Regions from separate parts of the Leptolyngbya sp. AN02str genome, predicted to be linked through region 3. Evidence: predicted binding sites of a transcription regulator. Region 3 holds the regulator's gene; each other region holds the start of a gene.
The links. The regulator NtcA, encoded in region 3, controls nitrogen genes in cyanobacteria. The targets are predictions, from matches to a motif close to TTTGTANNNNNNNNTACAAA.
Positions count from the first base shown of each region.

Region 1 (5,438 bases), on a different contig from region 3:
CAAAACGGCATGGGAGAGATATGCTAAGGGCTGTCATCCACGCAGGCTGGCGCTCTCGGGCTCGACCACGCTGAGGCTGGGTCTGGTTGATGCACGCTGGGGCGATCGCCCTTATCTTCATGCTCTCGGCTCGTTCATCTTCAGCTCCCGCATTCACCCACTTCAGATTTAGGAGGCGTTATGGTCACTAGCAAAAACGTTTTGGGCAGCGCGCTACAGCCTTGCTGCATGTCTCCCGTCACAGGCTTTTATCGGAATGGTAGCTGCGAAACCGGGCCAACCGATTATGGCACCCACGTCATTTGCGCTCAGGTGACAGAAGAGTTTTTGCGTTACACCAAAGCCCAAGGGAACGATCTCAGCACTCCCATGCCAGCCTACGATTTTCCGGGGCTAAAGGCAGGGGATCGATGGTGTCTGTGTGCCAGCCGCTGGAAAGAAGCGCTGGATGATGGGATTGCGCCACCGGTCATTTTGGAATCGACCCACTCGGCGGCGTTGAACTATGTCTCGATTGAGGACCTCGAAGCGCATGCAATTGGTAGAGGCTCGTGACGGTTTCTCCTATCGCCTCCCTCTATAATGAGCTACGAGTCTGAATTGCCAGTATCTCCTAGCTGCCAACCATCCCCTAGCTGCCAACTATCTCCTAGCTATATGACCAACGCTCTTCTCTGCGTCGATAACCTGCGGGTGGCCTATCCCTATCAGCGGGGTGGAGTTGGGGCGGGCGATCGCGCCATTCAATGGGCAGTGGATGATGTATCGTTCACCCTAAATCCGGGCGAACGGTTGGGGTTGGTGGGGGAGTCAGGCTGTGGCAAGTCCACCTTGGGGCGAGCTGTCATGCGTCTCATGCCCACAGGCACCCAAATTGAGGGAACGGTTCGGTTTAACGATCGCAACGTTTTTGATTTCAACCCAGAAGAGTTGCGGCGGTTTCGTGGCGAGGCCGTGTCCATCGTCTTTCAAGACCCGATGACTCGTCTCGATCCGTTGATGACCATTGGTGACCATTGCCTCGAAACCTTGCTGGCTCATGAGCCTACCTTGACCAAAGCGAAGGCGAAGGAGAAGGCGATCGCCACCTTAGAAGCCGTGAACATTCCAGCGAGTCGCTGGGCGCAATATCCCCACGAGTTTAGCGGCGGCATGCGGCAACGGGTAGCGATCGCTCTGGCGCTGCTGCTCAATCCCAAACTCATCGTGGCCGATGAACCCACCACCAGTTTGGATGTCACCGTTTCAGCCCAAATCTTGAAGGAGTTGACTCGCCTCTGTCATGAGCGGAACATGGCTCTGCTCATGATTTCCCATGACTTGGCGCTGGTGGGTGAGTATTGCGACCGCATTGCGGTCATGTACAACGGCAAGTTTGTTGAAACGGGAGCCACCACCAACGTTTTGCAACAGCCTCAGCATGCCTATACCCAATCGCTATTGCAAGCAGCGTTACACATCCAGGTCGATCCGTCAGCTCCATCCGTTCTGACGCAAGCCAATCTAAGCGAAAGCGAGTCAGACATGGCGATCGCCAATTCATCGGCCTTACCCAATGTGGCCACTGCGCCCCTTTCCAATCATGGCGAAGCTCCGCTTTTACGGCTAGAGCATTTGTGTAAGCACTACACCCTAGAGCAGAATTTCCTGACGCGGCTGCTAGCCAAACAAGAAACCAACACCATCAAAGCGGTGGATAACATTACGCTCAATATTTATCCGGGGGAAATTTTGGGCTTGGTAGGAGAGTCGGGCTGTGGCAAAAGCACGTTATCACGCACCATTTTGCAGCTCATTCCGTCGACATCAGGCCGGGTTGAGTTTTTGGGCAACGATATCACTCGCCTCTCGCGGCAAGACTTGCAAAAGCAACGCCGCCACATGCAAATGGTGTTTCAAGACCCCCACGCGTGCCTCAATCCGCTGATGACGGTTGGAGATAGCATTGCCGACCCGCTGCACATTCACGGCTTGGCCGATGGCGCAGAGGCCAAGCGTCAAGCACTAGCCATGCTAGAGAAAGTGGGCCTCACTCCCGCCGATGAGTTTTACCAACGATATCCTGGCGATTTGTCGGGTGGGCAGCAGCAGCGAGTGGCGATCGCCCGCGCCCTCATTACTCAGCCCAAACTGGTGATCTGCGATGAACCTGTGAGCATGCTTGATGCTAGCGTGCAGTCGCAGGTTCTAGAACTCATGCTCGATCTCAAACGAGAGTTCAACCTCACTTATTTGTTTATTACTCACGATTTGTGGCTGGCGAGATACTTGTGCGATCGCATCGCAGTCATGAATGCCGGTCAAATTGTAGAACTCGGTGCCACCCGCGAAATCTTCAACCATCCCCAGCACCCCTATACCCAAACCTTACTTGCTGCCGCCCCCCTGCTCACCAAACAAGCGGCGCAGTAGCAGTTTGGAGTAGGTACAGGGCTTACCCCAGCTCCCTCCATCCAGTTTTGAGCATTCATCTGGAACATTCATCGCATGCATAGGCACCCTTGCCCACACAATATCAACCCATAAGTCCTAAGATTGAAAAACTGCTGGCTTCGCACGATTCCTTCTATAGAGCGTGATAGTCTCAGCAGGGATTTTTGTGTAGTATTTTGAATGACCTTGTGGCAGATAGGACAAGCTGCAAACTGGGCACATCGCTCGAAACTACTTGCACGCCTATGTTTCTTGAAACGACGGCCTCTCAGCCTGGGTCTTCTTACCCTCCCCTAATCGCCACGTACTGGCTTAACCCGGATCATCATCAATGTTTGGTTTAATTGGTCATCTCACAAGCTTAGAACACGCTCAGTCTGTTGCCAGAGAACTTGGATATCCCGAATATGCCGATCAGGGGCTCGATTTTTGGTGTAGTGCCCCACCCCAAATCGTAGACACCATCAAGGTCAAAAGCATTACCGGGCAAGAAATTGAAGGTCGCTACGTCGAATCGTGCTTCCTTCCCGAAATGCTCGCCACCCGCCGAATCAAAGCAGCCACTCGCAAAATCATCAACGCGATGGCTCATGCCCAGAAGAATGGGATTGATATCACCGCTCTGGGCGGCTTCTCTTCCATTATTTTCGAAAACTTTAAGCTGGAGCAAATCCGCCAAGTTCGGAACTTAACCCTCGACTTCAAGCGCTTTACCACAGGCAACACCCACACAGCCTACATTATTTGTCGCCAGGTCGAAGAAGCATCCAAGCAGCTCGGCATCAACCTATCAGATGCCACGATCGCAGTGTGCGGGGCAACAGGCGACATTGGCAGCGGCGTGTGTCGATGGCTCAATGCCCGAACTGATGTGAAAGATCTGCTGCTAATTGCTCGAAACCAGGAGCGGCTAACTGGGCTGCAAGAAGAACTAGGTCGCGGCAAGATTTTGCCGCTGGAAGAAGCTCTGCCGTTGGCCGACATTGTGGTGTGGGTGGCCAGCATGCCCAAAGGGGTTGAGATTGATCCAGCCAGTCTAAAACAGCCCTGCTTGCTGATTGATGGTGGATATCCCAAAAATATGGGCAATCAGCTTCAGTATCCTGGTGTGTTTGTGCTGAATGGCGGCATTGTGGAGCATGCGCTGGATATTGACTGGAAGATTATGGACATCGTCAATATGGAAGCACCCGCTCGCCAGTTGTTTGCCTGCTTTGCCGAGTCGATGCTGCTGGAGTTTGAAAAGCTCTACACCAATTTTTCGTGGGGTCGCAATCAAATCACGCTCGACAAAATGGATTTGATTGGCCAGGTCTCCCAAAAACATGGCTTTACGCCACTACTGCTGTCGTATTAATGCACTCGGTTTATCGAGCTTTTATCCGGATGGTAGAGACTGCTCAGCGTAGAAAGTAGTGGTAGATGCACCCTGATTCATAACTCCCAGTTTCGCGGCTGGGAGTTTTTTTATTTGTTTAGGACTTACGCACTTCCTACGAAAAACCAAGGGATTGAATGATTTTTGGAGCGCTAGGCGCTCCAAAAATCATTCAACTGCGTAAGTCCTGTTTTACTAGACCTCCTGCATAAATCGTTGCGCAGCGGCCATGCCACGATTCATGCGTCAAAACGCCACTTGTGCAAACGTTTATTCGCTCAGGATGGCTGATATAGCGATGGCCCATTCGATTAAGACATTTTGGGGGATGGCTTCGCCATCCCCCAAAATGTTCTTGTCTCAACTATGCTGGCGACAGCTGTAGGTTGATTGCTCAAGGCTGAACGGCGGCTGAATGGCGTTTATTGGAAAATGAGTGGGGTTAAAAAGCAAGCCGCAGTCAGTTCGTAAGATGAGACACAACTTCTTACGCGAAATCCTGCATTATGGCTCATTCATTAACGGATGCAATCACCTATAGGTTGCAAAATTAAATGAGCTAATTTCACAAAACTTCATTCTGAGTCCTGCGTATCTTATACTACGCAAGGATGGTTATTGAGGAGTGAATATACGATGTCGGAGGCAGTAAGGCCCCTGACTGTTCCCAAGGAGCTTGTAGGCCCGCCAGGTGACGTAAATCCAACTCTGTTGATGTTTTTGATGGCGATCGCTATGGTCATCACATCAACATTGGGGTATTGGCGCTGGCACTGGGTTAGTTGGTGCTGTTTTATCATCAATGCCCTTGCACTGCATATCGTTGGCACTGTCATTCATGACGCTTCCCATCACGTAGCGCATCGCAACCGCATCATGAACGCCATTATGGGTCATGGTAGCGCTCTGATGTTGGGGTTCTCATTTCCGGTGTTTACTCGGGTTCACATGCAGCATCACGCGAATGTGAATGATCCTGAGAACGACCCCGACCACTTTGTTTCGACAGGTGGGCCGCTGTGGATGATCGCAGCTCGGTTCTTTTACCACGAAATTTTCTTTTTTAAGCGTCGGCTTTGGCGCAAATTTGAGCTATTAGAGTGGTTTTTGGCTCGGCTCACGGTGGCTGGCGTCATTTATCTCGCCGTTCATTATGGCTTTTTGGGCTATATCATGAACTTTTGGTTTGCCCCGGCATTGGTTGTGGGCTTGGCGCTTGGCTTGTTCTTTGACTATTTGCCCCATCGCCCATTCCAAGAGCGCGATCGCTGGAAGAACGCAAGGGTTTATCCCAGCCCAATTCTGAACCTGCTGATCATGGGTCAGAACTATCACCTCATTCACCATCTGTGGCCTGCCATTCCTTGGTATAACTATCAGGCTGCCTACTGGGCTACGCGGCCACTGTTGGATTCCAAGGGCTGTCACCAATCTTTAGGGCTATTGCGGCTCAAAGATTTCCTGGGATTTGTCTACGACATCTTTTTAGGAATTCGCTTTCATGGCCATAAAAAGGTTGCCGAAGCATCTGTGCCTGTTGTGGTCGAGGAGTCTACCCCATCAACGGATTTAGTGGGTTCCTCCAAATAGCCTTCATGGATTTACTGGAAAAGGTGAGGTTTACACA
Region 1 covers NZ_JBNXVR010000027.1:4,537-9,974, forward strand. The annotation lists gene ACQ4M4_RS18730 (DUF2237 family protein) at 181-555, shown strand; gene ACQ4M4_RS18735 (dipeptide ABC transporter ATP-binding protein) at 658-2,412, shown strand; gene ACQ4M4_RS18740 (long-chain acyl-[acyl-carrier-protein] reductase) at 2,765-3,790, shown strand; gene crtR (beta-carotene hydroxylase) at 4,448-5,401, shown strand; gene ACQ4M4_RS18750 (hypothetical protein) at 5,407-5,438, shown strand, end outside.
Region 1: a site for NtcA is predicted at 4,400-4,419, ahead of crtR (beta-carotene hydroxylase). Genes of this name have one in related genera too.

Region 2 (5,438 bases), on a different contig from region 3:
ATCTGCACAGATAACAACACAATGGCTCAGTTTGGCATGGTGAGATCCTCTCGCGTTGGGCTGTGGACGGGTACGGTATTGGCCTTGGGTTGGCTGCTCGGTGCTGCCTCAACTCCGGTGGCCGCGCAAACCGTTCCAACGTTGCCCAAGGCATCTTCTGCGCAACCGGCAAACCCTGCGCCTTTGGCGGCAGAGCCGTCTTTGCCTGCTGCATCGGCTCAGGCGTCTCAGCAGGCCCCCGCAGCGCAGCCTGCTCCTCAAAATCCCACCATTAAGGTGGGCATTGTGCAGCGGTTTGGTGAGCAACCAGACCAAAGTACGCTCACCCTTGAGCCTCCGTCGGGCGATCGCCTGTCGATTACGTTTGAAACGGGAGGCCAAACAGAAACCATCACAACAACAGGCCCCATCAAGGTGGATGTGGTGGTGCAACCCTTGCCAGAGCCACAGGTGCGAGAGCGGGTGGTGCTCAGTACGCATCGCAGCTTTGAAAGTGCAGAAGATAGCGCCAAACAATGGCGATCGCGCGGCATTGAGGTAGAAATTGCCCAGCCCCGGCAGTGGCAAGTGTGGGCCAAGCGTGACACCTACAGCAACCCGTTGGTACGGCGTTTGCTCATGCGTAATTTGGAAGCTCAGGGGTCGCGTGGAGCCTTTTTGCAAAGCCGAGTTGAGCGCGAATCGCCCAAAGCCTCCTTTGTCATCAACAACTTTCGATACACCCGCGATCAGTTCTCTATCGCCGCAGGCACCAATCGAATTTATGTGAACCAGGGCACCAGCCCCCAAACGCGTCAGCTTTTTGGCGGAAGCCTGCGAATTCAGCCCAATGCCTATGGCAACTACACCCTGGTAAACGATGTTCCCATCGAAACCTACTTGCGAGGTGTGGTGCCCCACGAGATTGGCCTACAGGCACCACCGACGGCAATCCAAGCGCAGGCAATTTTGGCGCGCACCTATGCCTTGCGCAACTTGCGTCGATTTGAAATCGATAACTACCAGCTCTGTGCCGATACTCAATGCCAGGTGTACAAGGGATTGTCGGGAGCTGCAGAAATTACCGATCGGGCGATCGCTGCAACCCAAGGTCAGGTGCTCACCTACGGCAACGAACTCATTGATGCGCTGTACTCGTCAACAACCGGAGGCGTCACGGCCTCGTTTTCCGATGTATGGAACGGAGCCGATCGCCCATATCTGCGGCCTCGGGTTGACTCGGTACAAAGTGTTTGGGATCTCAATCAGTTTCCTCTGTCCGATGAGCGCAACTTCCGTTCGTTCATTGCCCTAACGGCTGGCTTTAACGAAGTGGGATGGGATACATTTCGCTGGCGGCGAGAAGGCACCCTGGCCGAAATTGCAGCTGGCTTAAAGCAATATCTGCAAGGTCAACAGCATCCCTTAGCGCGGATGACGAGTATTCGCCAAATGGAGGTGCTGGAGCGGGCGAATAGTGGTCGGGTGCAAAAAGTTGCCGTGCAAACCGACGTGGGAACGGTCATTTTAGAAAAGGATGAAATTCTGCGGGCGCTGATTCCACCTCGCAGCTTGCTGTTTTACATGGAGCCCATGTTTGAAACAATTGCGGCTCCACCAGCTATCAATCCTCCCACATCAGCCGAAAGCCCAACGGGAACCCCCAGTTCCACAGAGCCAATTACCCCAACTCCCTCGCCCGCTGCCCAAACTCAAACCGTTCTCAAGGGGTATGCCTTTGTGGGTGGTGGTTTAGGACACGCAGTAGGCATGAGCCAAACCGGAGCTTACAACTTGGGACGCCTCAACTGGTCGGCCAGCCGCATTTTGGAGTTTTATTATCCTGGAACGCGGCTACAACCCTTGACGGATCGCCTGGTTCTGTGGCGCGATCCGGATCAGGTGCTCACCAATGCCACGAGCTTGCCTTAGTTTCCTGGTCTATAGCTGTCGCCAGCTTAGTTGGGACAAGGACATTTTTGGGGAATGGCAAAGCCATTCCCCAAAAATGTCCTAATCAAACTGGCCATCGCTATACATATTCGAGTTGGGTTCAAAAAACTGCATCACTTGGCAACACCGCAATGGCTCTACAGGGGCGTTGCGGTGTTGCGTATTTGAGCCAAATTGGGGACTGTGGACGCTTGGTTGAGATATTCAAGTTGCGATGGCTAGACACTCAAACGAAGCGACTGCATTGTCTGGTTGAGTGGCTGAAAAGCTTATAAATCAGGTGTTTGAAGCGATCGCGGCTCTTGTGCAAAAGATGCGATCGCCATTCACAAAGCGAGCGATTTCCTCATCATTTCTACCTTGAGAGAACTCGAAAATTTACCTAAAGACCGAGGAAAACCTAGCGCAAAACTGAGATAGTTTCATCATTAATACGCACTTTTGGCTAGGTACTTATGTTTAATCTGCTGGAAGCAACCGTTAAGCCGTTAATGCTCAACACCAAAATTCTTGAGGTGGCTTACGAGATGTATTTAGAAGCTCCGCAGTCCATCCATCCCGTCATTAATCTTCGAGACTTATCGTATCGGACAGGAGCCAGTTTGCTGGAATGCCGCAATGCGATTGTCGAAGCGTATAACCTGGGGCGGTTTCCTCAGTGCGCTTTAGAAAAATAGTACCGACCCACGATCGCCCAAAAAAACTCCACCGAGGCCATCCTAGGTGGAGTTTTTGAGTTCGCTATATCGACAAAGAACAACTTTAGTGATTGCCTAGACTGACATCAAATTGAAGCGTGCTTCAATCCAGGCTCGTTGGTAAGCGGGTATGCTGCGGCATAAATCGCGATCGCACATCATAGACAAATGATGAGAGTAGGGGCGATCGCTCAGTCTTTTTTCTCTGGTTGCGAGTGGGAGAACTTGGAACCTGGAGTGCAAGATATTATGGCGATCGCGCCTCTTCACCAATTTCTAACGTGCTCAGTTCACCCAAGCGCCGCGATATTTCATGCGGGGTTTGTGCTGTTGGGCGGGAATGTTGCGAACATTGTGCTCGTGGAGTTTTGCGCCACGATATTGGCCAATGATTGGGCCTTCAACGAAGTCAACCCCGTTGTTGGGAGCTTCGTAACTTGCACCGCGGTAGTGGAGTTCCATAATTGCCTCTTACTCAAAAACTAAAAGATTCATGAAGCGTAGTAACTAACCCAGTCGTTAGCTCAAGAGTAATTGCTAGACCAGATCGAAAACGGCTTTAATTCTGTATCTATTGTTACGGTTTAATTTTGCGCTGTCAACAAGATATGTACAAAATTTGACAATTTACGCCTTGCGATAGGCCAAATTCGCTAAGCTGCTGCCCCAAAGATTACGGCCTGGGATAGATGACTAAGTGCGCACCTTTCCAGGTTGGGGCTGTAGGCCAAGCATTGGAAGCGATCGCCAAGCAGCCAACATTCATCTGTGCGGTTATGCTTTCTGGATGGGTTGAGCATAGCCAAACTGCTGCTCCAAATTGCACATTGTTGAATTCTGATTCCTGGATGGCGATCGCGCTGTTGCAATAGAGTCGCTGGGTGCTCCAACTCAGGTGTTTTTGGGAAACACCGTTATCGCCCAATTTCCATGCCGCGAAAATAATCGCCGGGGTTTTGGGCAACCCAGCCCAGGTCAGAATTGGATCGCACTTCAAAATGCAGGTGGGGAGCGGTAGCACTGCCGCTGCTGCCCACGGTGCCAATGCGATCGCCCGCTCGAACGGTTTGCCCCGCCGTCACGCTGGTGCTTTGTAGCTGGGCATAGCGAGTTTGCAAGCCCTGCGCATGGTTAATCACAATCAAGTTGCCATAGGCACCCTGCTGTCCCACAAATGCAACGGTGCCGCTGCCCGCTGCCAAAACGGCATCTCCCGCATTGGCTTGCAAGTCCACTCCACTATGAAAAATGACCTGGCCAGAACCTGGGTCAACCTGCCAACCGTAGCCCAACGTGACCGTCGCCGAAGTAGTGGAGAGGGGATAGCCACCCAGCGATGAAGCGGCGGCGGTTGTGGTGCCACCGCGAGTAATGCCATTGGGCGACCAGTTCACCCCCGGAATGAAAACCGTGGTTGAGGGGGGCTGGCAGCCGTTAATTTCAAACAATACGTCGGCTCGTACGCCATAGGACTCGGCAATGCTAGACCAAGAGCTGCCCGATGGCACATTCACCTGTACACCGTTGTACGGAGGTACAACAATTTCGGCCCCAACGGGGGCGTTGCCGCTCCGCAGGTTTGCATTGAAGCCCATCAGCGTTGCAGGAATCAGGTTATACTGCTGCGCCAAGCTGACCAATGTTTCGCCGGGGGCAATCCGATGCCGCTGCAAGCGCGACAGGGCTGGAGCCTCACACAGCTCGGTATTGGCTTGGGCCATCTGTATGGAAGATGGGGTTGCCGGGGAGGACAGCGTTTGGGCGGTGGCAAAGCCAGGGGCAAGCCCTAGTGCTGTTAGGGCAGCACCCAGCATCCACCCTGCACGATGAAGTGCTGCCATGGGTGGACGGTACTGTAAATGCTGAGGAGGTCTCATTGTTGGCACCTAACTTAACGTATGCGTCTTAAACTCATGATGAAATATACGACGACTTGTTGTGGTGAATGTGGCGTGCGATCGCTCTATTTACTCTAAATTCATGCCTTGCATTACATGTCAGGTCAAAAAACCGTGTCAGAATCAAAATGGGTTTGCTTTTGCCCGCTGTTTTCACCCGTTCAATCGATATCAATTGAAGTTCAGCTGATGAGCAGCTCACCAAAAGCATGTATTGACAGAAACCTATGAGAGCGATCGCGTGAAGCACCGTCCTTTGCAACCTCCAGGTTTTAATCTCCAAGTTTCGATCTTTAGCTAGCAGCGCCATGTCAGGAATTTCGACCAAGCAAGCCACTGCCTACGCTCTTTTATTAACGGCTGGGATTGTGGCTGGCTGGGCAGGTAAGCGGTACTTTGTTTCTGCATGGCCGTCACCTCATGCAACAGCCTCACCAACTCGGTTACAGCTTTTGCCTAGTTCTTTGGGGACAGTGCGATCGGCCAACACGATCGTCAATTCAACACCGGTGGCTCCCAATTTTATTGTGCAGGCCGTGAATCGAGTGGGGCCTGCCGTTGTTCGGCTAGAGGTGTCGCGGCGGCCCAATGCCTCAGCACAGGATAATTTTCAGTTTCCTGGCTTTTTTGAAGATGGCTTTCCCCCTGAACGATTTCGGCAGGGGAGTGGCTCGGGATTTATTGTTGGGGCAGATGGTCAAGTGATTACGAATGCCCATGTGGTGGAAGGGGCTACCCAAGTTCAGGTCACGCTGAAGGATGGACGCACCTTTGAAGGTCGAGTTGTGGGCGTTGACCTAGTAACGGATGTTGCCGCTATCAAAATTGACTCGCAAGACTTGCCTGTTGTGAGTTTGGGCGACTCGGATACGTTAAAACCGGGGCAATGGGCGATCGCTATTGGTAGTCC
Region 2 covers NZ_JBNXVR010000008.1:582-6,019, forward strand. The annotation lists gene ACQ4M4_RS07935 (SpoIID/LytB domain-containing protein) at 37-1,911, shown strand; gene ACQ4M4_RS07940 (hypothetical protein) at 2,388-2,609, shown strand; gene ACQ4M4_RS07945 (DUF4278 domain-containing protein) at 2,916-3,092, opposite strand; gene ACQ4M4_RS07950 (hypothetical protein) at 3,320-3,502, shown strand; gene ACQ4M4_RS07955 (M23 family metallopeptidase) at 3,545-4,471, opposite strand; gene ACQ4M4_RS07960 (HhoA/HhoB/HtrA family serine endopeptidase) at 4,837-5,438, shown strand, end outside.
Region 2: a site for NtcA is predicted at 3,195-3,214, ahead of ACQ4M4_RS07945 (DUF4278 domain-containing protein). Genes of this name have one in related genera too.

Region 3 (5,438 bases):
AATAACCTGAGTTTTGAGTAAGCTGAAGTGCCCATTTTTGCGTGCGCGTTGCGCACGCAAAAATGGGCACTTCTGAAGTTTGCGCGGCGCGCAAACTTCAGAAAAGCTTTGAACCGAAACTGACGTTTCAATAGGACTTACGCACCTCATCCCAAAACCAGAGAATTACATGATGTTTGAAGTGCTTGGTACTCCAAACATCATGCACCTGCGTAAGTCCTGTTTAAGCAACTAGGCAACACGACCCTGACGACGCTGATGAGCCTTCCACCGCAGCAGCGCACGCTTCAAACCTGTAGAGCGCCGTTTGGGTTGCTCCACCAAAAGCCCTTGTGTTGTCGTAATTGTGGCGTACGTTAACATCATTCACTCCTCTACATGGCGGCATCATCATTGCAGAATGTTGACCGCGTGTTCAGTGACATGCTAGACACTGGCGATCGCCCCTCTACAGATCGGGAACCCGTCCTTGCCTAGGCGTAAAACCCGAACCCATTTCTGTAACAACCTGGAACCGATTACTAGCTGCCCGATCCCCACAGACGAGCCTCCTCACCCTTATCCCAAAGTCACCCGACAATCCCTCCCAGGTACGAGAACCAGCCCCCACATAAACCTGATCCCATCCCAACCAATGCGAAGCGACCCAACACCCCCACCGATAACCCCTTTGCCGAGGGAGGGTCTGGGAGGGACGGGCTGCCGTCTCTCCCAGTCAGGGGGTTTGGGGGGCGACGCGCCCCCAAGCCAAACCTATAGCCCTAAACATTCGTGCTCTGATACGTCTCAACATCGTCAGCCAAGAGCGTCAAAGAACCGCCCTCATCTCAAAGATCCGTCAACAACCGAAATAATCCAATTTGGGATTTGGGATTTGGGATTTAGTGGTCACCGTAGCTAATTTCATCCGAGCGGTACTGAAACGGCTCCACATGAATATTAATGCGGGCAGGACCATAACACTCATTCAGCCGATCCTCCACCGCTTCGGTAATCGCATGAGCCGTCACCACATCCGTTGCATCCACAATCAAATGCATTTCAATAAACACCTGCCGCCCCAACACCCCACGAGACGCAATGCTGTGGCAATTCACTACACCCGGCACCTGCATCACCGTATCGTGAATCGCTTCCGGGGCGATCGCCATCCTATCCACCAGCCACGGCAAATTTTCCTGCAAAACCGACCAACCACTCAGGAATACCAACAGCGCCACCGGAAACGACAGCACCACATCCAACCACTGAAACCCCAGCGCCCACACCCCCACCAAGCCACCCAACACACTAATCGTCACCCATACATCACTCATGGTGTGACGCGCATCCGCAATCAGAATGGGGCTACCAACACGCCGACCAACACGCCGCTCATAGAACGCCACAAAAATATTGAGACCCAACACCATTAACAGCAACCACAGTTCAAACATGCCAATCTGAACCGGATCGCTCCCGTTAAGAATGCGCCCCACCGCACTCTTCAAAATCTCGAAGCAAGCAATCCCCAAAAAAACCGCAATCCCCAACGCACCGAGCGCTTCAAACTTTTGATGGCCGTAGGGATGATCGCGATCGGGCTCAGGATTCGACAGTCCACTCGTGACCAATCCCAGCACATTATTCGCGCTATCGGTAACACTATGCAGCGCATCGGCCAGCACACTCAGCGACCCCGTTAGCGTGCCCACCATCACCTTAATGCCCATCACCACAATGTTGAGCACCAGAGTTAGCACCAGCACCCGTTGGACTTGTGCCCGATGATCTTTTTGCATGCCCAATCACCCACTGCGAAATCCAATTGCTAGGACTATAGCAGTCGGGTTAGGGAGATAGGAGATCCACCTAATCCCAACGAATCTCAAATCTAAGAATCCAAACTCCCAAACGGCTTACCCTGCATCAGTAAGGCGCTGTAAATACCGCTCAATCAGCAGGATGGCGACAATATCATCAATAGGGCGAGGGATGGTGCGCAGCTTTTGTGGAATCAGGGCTTGCAAGCCCTTAGGAGGAAACATCTGCCAATAGCGATCGCGTGCTTCCAACGTACTGTAGCGCTCGTCAACCAGAACCACCCGCAACGGTTCGGGCAGCTCGCTCTCAAGGCGAGTTTTCCAGAGCTTGGCCGTCGTTTGGTCGCCCATCACCAACAGCGAAATGGGGAACTGTTGACGAAGTTGAGAAATTCGAGCGATCGCCAACGTCGAAGGCACCACCTCATAAAACAGCAATTGGCGATCCAACCCCATCACCGCGAGGCCACACTTTAGCCGACCGGGATCAAACCCTAAAATGGCTGGTTGATCTGTCATTCGTTGACCTGTCACACTTCCTCTTCAACCACTGGCTTAAGGTTGCAGCAAACTTTCCGTTTCGGCTGTGCTGAACAGTACACGATCCCCACTGACAGCCAGCAGATCTAGCTGAGCAGGGCCAGCGGTATAAATGGGCTCCATCGCCACCGCTTGAATGCTAACAGGCTGATTGTAGACCCGAATCTGTCGAAAGAAGTTGACCACCGTTTCAGTGCGGCCATCGGCAATCTGCACCACCTCAGCCAGCAGCCCCAACTGGCGTAGGCGGAACTGCGCCGTACCAATGAGCAAGTTGAACTGCTCAACCAACGCTTCATCCGTAAGCCGTCGGGGATCAGCCGTTGCAGAAGCCACCACCTCACCAGTCCGCAGCAGCAGCTCATTGGGAGCCGCCGCCACAAAAACCTGAATGCAGTCCTCGCCTGATAGCACGCAGGGTTCGCCCACTACATAGTTGCCAGCCGACAGAATTCGCACCACATACTCACGCCCGTTTTGCAATTGCTCCACCAATTGCTCCACCTGGGCATTCGTGACCTGAATGACCTGCCCCTCAACAGCATTCATACCAGGCCGCACCCGCTGGGCTGCAAACCGATTGGCCTCAACCAAAAGCTGAATCACCGCTTGGGGTGCTGCCGCCGGAGTCACAACTCGCACGACCCCCGAAGACAAGGTTTGATTGCGCAAAAGGGCGACACTGCCCTGCCGCAAACCCTGAAATTCCCGTTCCAGCACTTGCACTTCTTGCGTAAGGTACTGCTGCTGCGCTTCTAGCTCTCGAAGTTGGGCTTCGCGCTCCGCAATGCGGCGATCGCGCTCCGCAATTTCCTCTTCTCGCTGCAAAATTTGCTGCTGGCGATCGGCCTGCAATTGTCGAATTTCTTCGCGCAGTGAGTTGGCCTGACCCGATACATTACGCAGCACCGCTTGCGCCTGACGGTAGCTGGTTTCAATTTGCTGTAACTGCGATTGGGTGCTACCGAGTTGGTCTTCAGTCACGCGCAACTGACCTTCAATCCGATCCCGCTGCACATTCGCCTCATCTAGCCGACGGTTAATGCTCGACAGCCGCCGCTGAGCCTCTTGCTGCTCATCCAGTGCAACATCAAGCTCGCGCTGAATGGTTTCCCGTTCACCCTGCGCCTCCCCTAGCTCAATTCGAGCATTGGCCAGATCATCTTGAATGCTCTCTAGCTCAAACACCCCAGTACGCAAGCGATCATCAATTGCAAACAAAATGCCAAACGTGACCGCAGAAATCAAAATCCCGGTCATGATCGTGATTAAGGTGGCAGTTTGCCGGGGACGCAGCCGAAACAAGCTCAGCCGTGCTTTACCAACTCGCATTCCCAGGCGATCGCCAACGGTTGCAATCACCCCTCCCAACACCAAAATCGCCAAAATTAAGACCAGCCCTGTGGTCATCGTCAGCTACGCAGAACTCAGATACAGCCTACTGCATTCTGATAAGAGATTTCAGGAAACGCGCAAACTCTTGCCACACCATTCAACCTGCGGCCCGCGTCGTCTTACTGTCAATCTCCTACCATCAAGCAGCCTCACCCCTAGAAATTGAGTCTCCTCCATTTCCAGTGTGACATTTACGGATCAGCCTATGAGCCAAAATTTGCGAAAAATGAGGATTTTCAGCTTTTTTGCCATCTCACCCATTCATTTAGCCAACCGCGCCCTACGTAAACTGCTGACTTAGCGCAACCGGGTTGTAAACCGTGATCTTCTTTTTGTGAATGGAAATCATATTGTCCGTTCGCAGGTCGCCCAGCAACCGTGTCACCGTCACCCGAGTCGAGCCAATCGCCTCAGCGATCGCTTGATGAGACAGCTTCAGGTCGATCATAATGCCATCCGACGTGGGCACCCCAAAGTCACGACACAAAATCAGCAAAAAGCTCACCAGCCGCGATCCCATATCCCGATGGGCCAACGTTTCAATCATCATCTCAGTTTGCAAAATGCGCGATGACAGACCCTTCAGCATCAACATGCTCAAGTCGGGATTATCCTTCAGCGCCTTTTCCACCTGCTCAATCGGAATCGACAGCAGCTCTACCGGAGTAAACGCCACCGCATGGTAAAAGCGATCGGCCCGTTGCCCTGTAATGAGCGACAGCACCCCAAACACACTGTTCTCTCGCAGCAGCGCCACCGTAATTTCTTCGCCCGCCTCGTACACCCGCGACAGCTTCACCGCTCCCTTCAGCAAAAAGTAAACCCGTTCCGCAGGGTCGCCCGGAAAGAAAATGGTTTTGCCTCGTTCAAACGCCTCCACCATTGGCGGAAACACGCCACCGCTCAACTGTCGGAAAACATCTGCCAACGGCTTATCTTGTGTCGCCACCATACCCCTCGCCTTCTCGGACCCTGTGAGAGTAGTCTTTTTATTAACCAGAAATCAGCCTACGCTTAAGAACAACTACACCATCGAATTGTGCCTAAGTGAGGAAATTTTGACTTTAGAACACTTAAACTAACTTTAGAAGAGTTTTTTGTATCCGATACTACACTTGATTCCTTCAGGAAGCCTGCATGAATACCAGATTTAGCGAAATCGCTCTTGACAAGAGATGCTGCAGACCGTTTTGTGGGCTTTGTCTATCAGGGTATAGCAAGCTACGGTAAATGCGTCATCTTTCGAGATTAGGGTTAGCGGATCGTGGCATTCCAATTCTCATCCAACCACATGAACTGCCACCCAACCCCTACTTTTAGATCCCCTTTTTCAGTATTCTTAATTCGCTGGCACATCTAAAAGCCCAAAAAAATTCATACCCTCCTAACGCCAATGCTGAATTTAACTGGAAAAAATGCCCTCGTTACCGGAATTGCCAACAATCGCTCCATCGCTTGGGGCATTGCACAGCAGCTTCAGGCGGCCGGTGCCAACCTGGGCATTACCTACCTGCCCGACGACAAAGGCAAGATGGAGAAAAAGGTTGCCGATTTGGTTGAACCGTTGCAGCCCAGCCTATTCTTGCCGTTGGATGTGCAAAACGATGGGCAGGTCGAGAGCACCTTTAATACCGTGCGCGACAAGTGGGGCAAGGTTGATATCCTGATTCACTGTTTGGCCTTTGCCAATCGCGATGATTT
Region 3 covers NZ_JBNXVR010000002.1:248,110-253,547, forward strand. The annotation lists gene ACQ4M4_RS02825 (hypothetical protein) at 232-366, opposite strand; gene ACQ4M4_RS02830 (cation diffusion facilitator family transporter) at 882-1,781, opposite strand; gene ACQ4M4_RS02835 (resolvase) at 1,899-2,321, opposite strand; gene ACQ4M4_RS02840 (DUF3084 domain-containing protein) at 2,358-3,752, opposite strand; gene ntcA (global nitrogen regulator NtcA) at 4,018-4,689, opposite strand; gene fabI (enoyl-ACP reductase FabI) at 5,131-5,438, shown strand, end outside.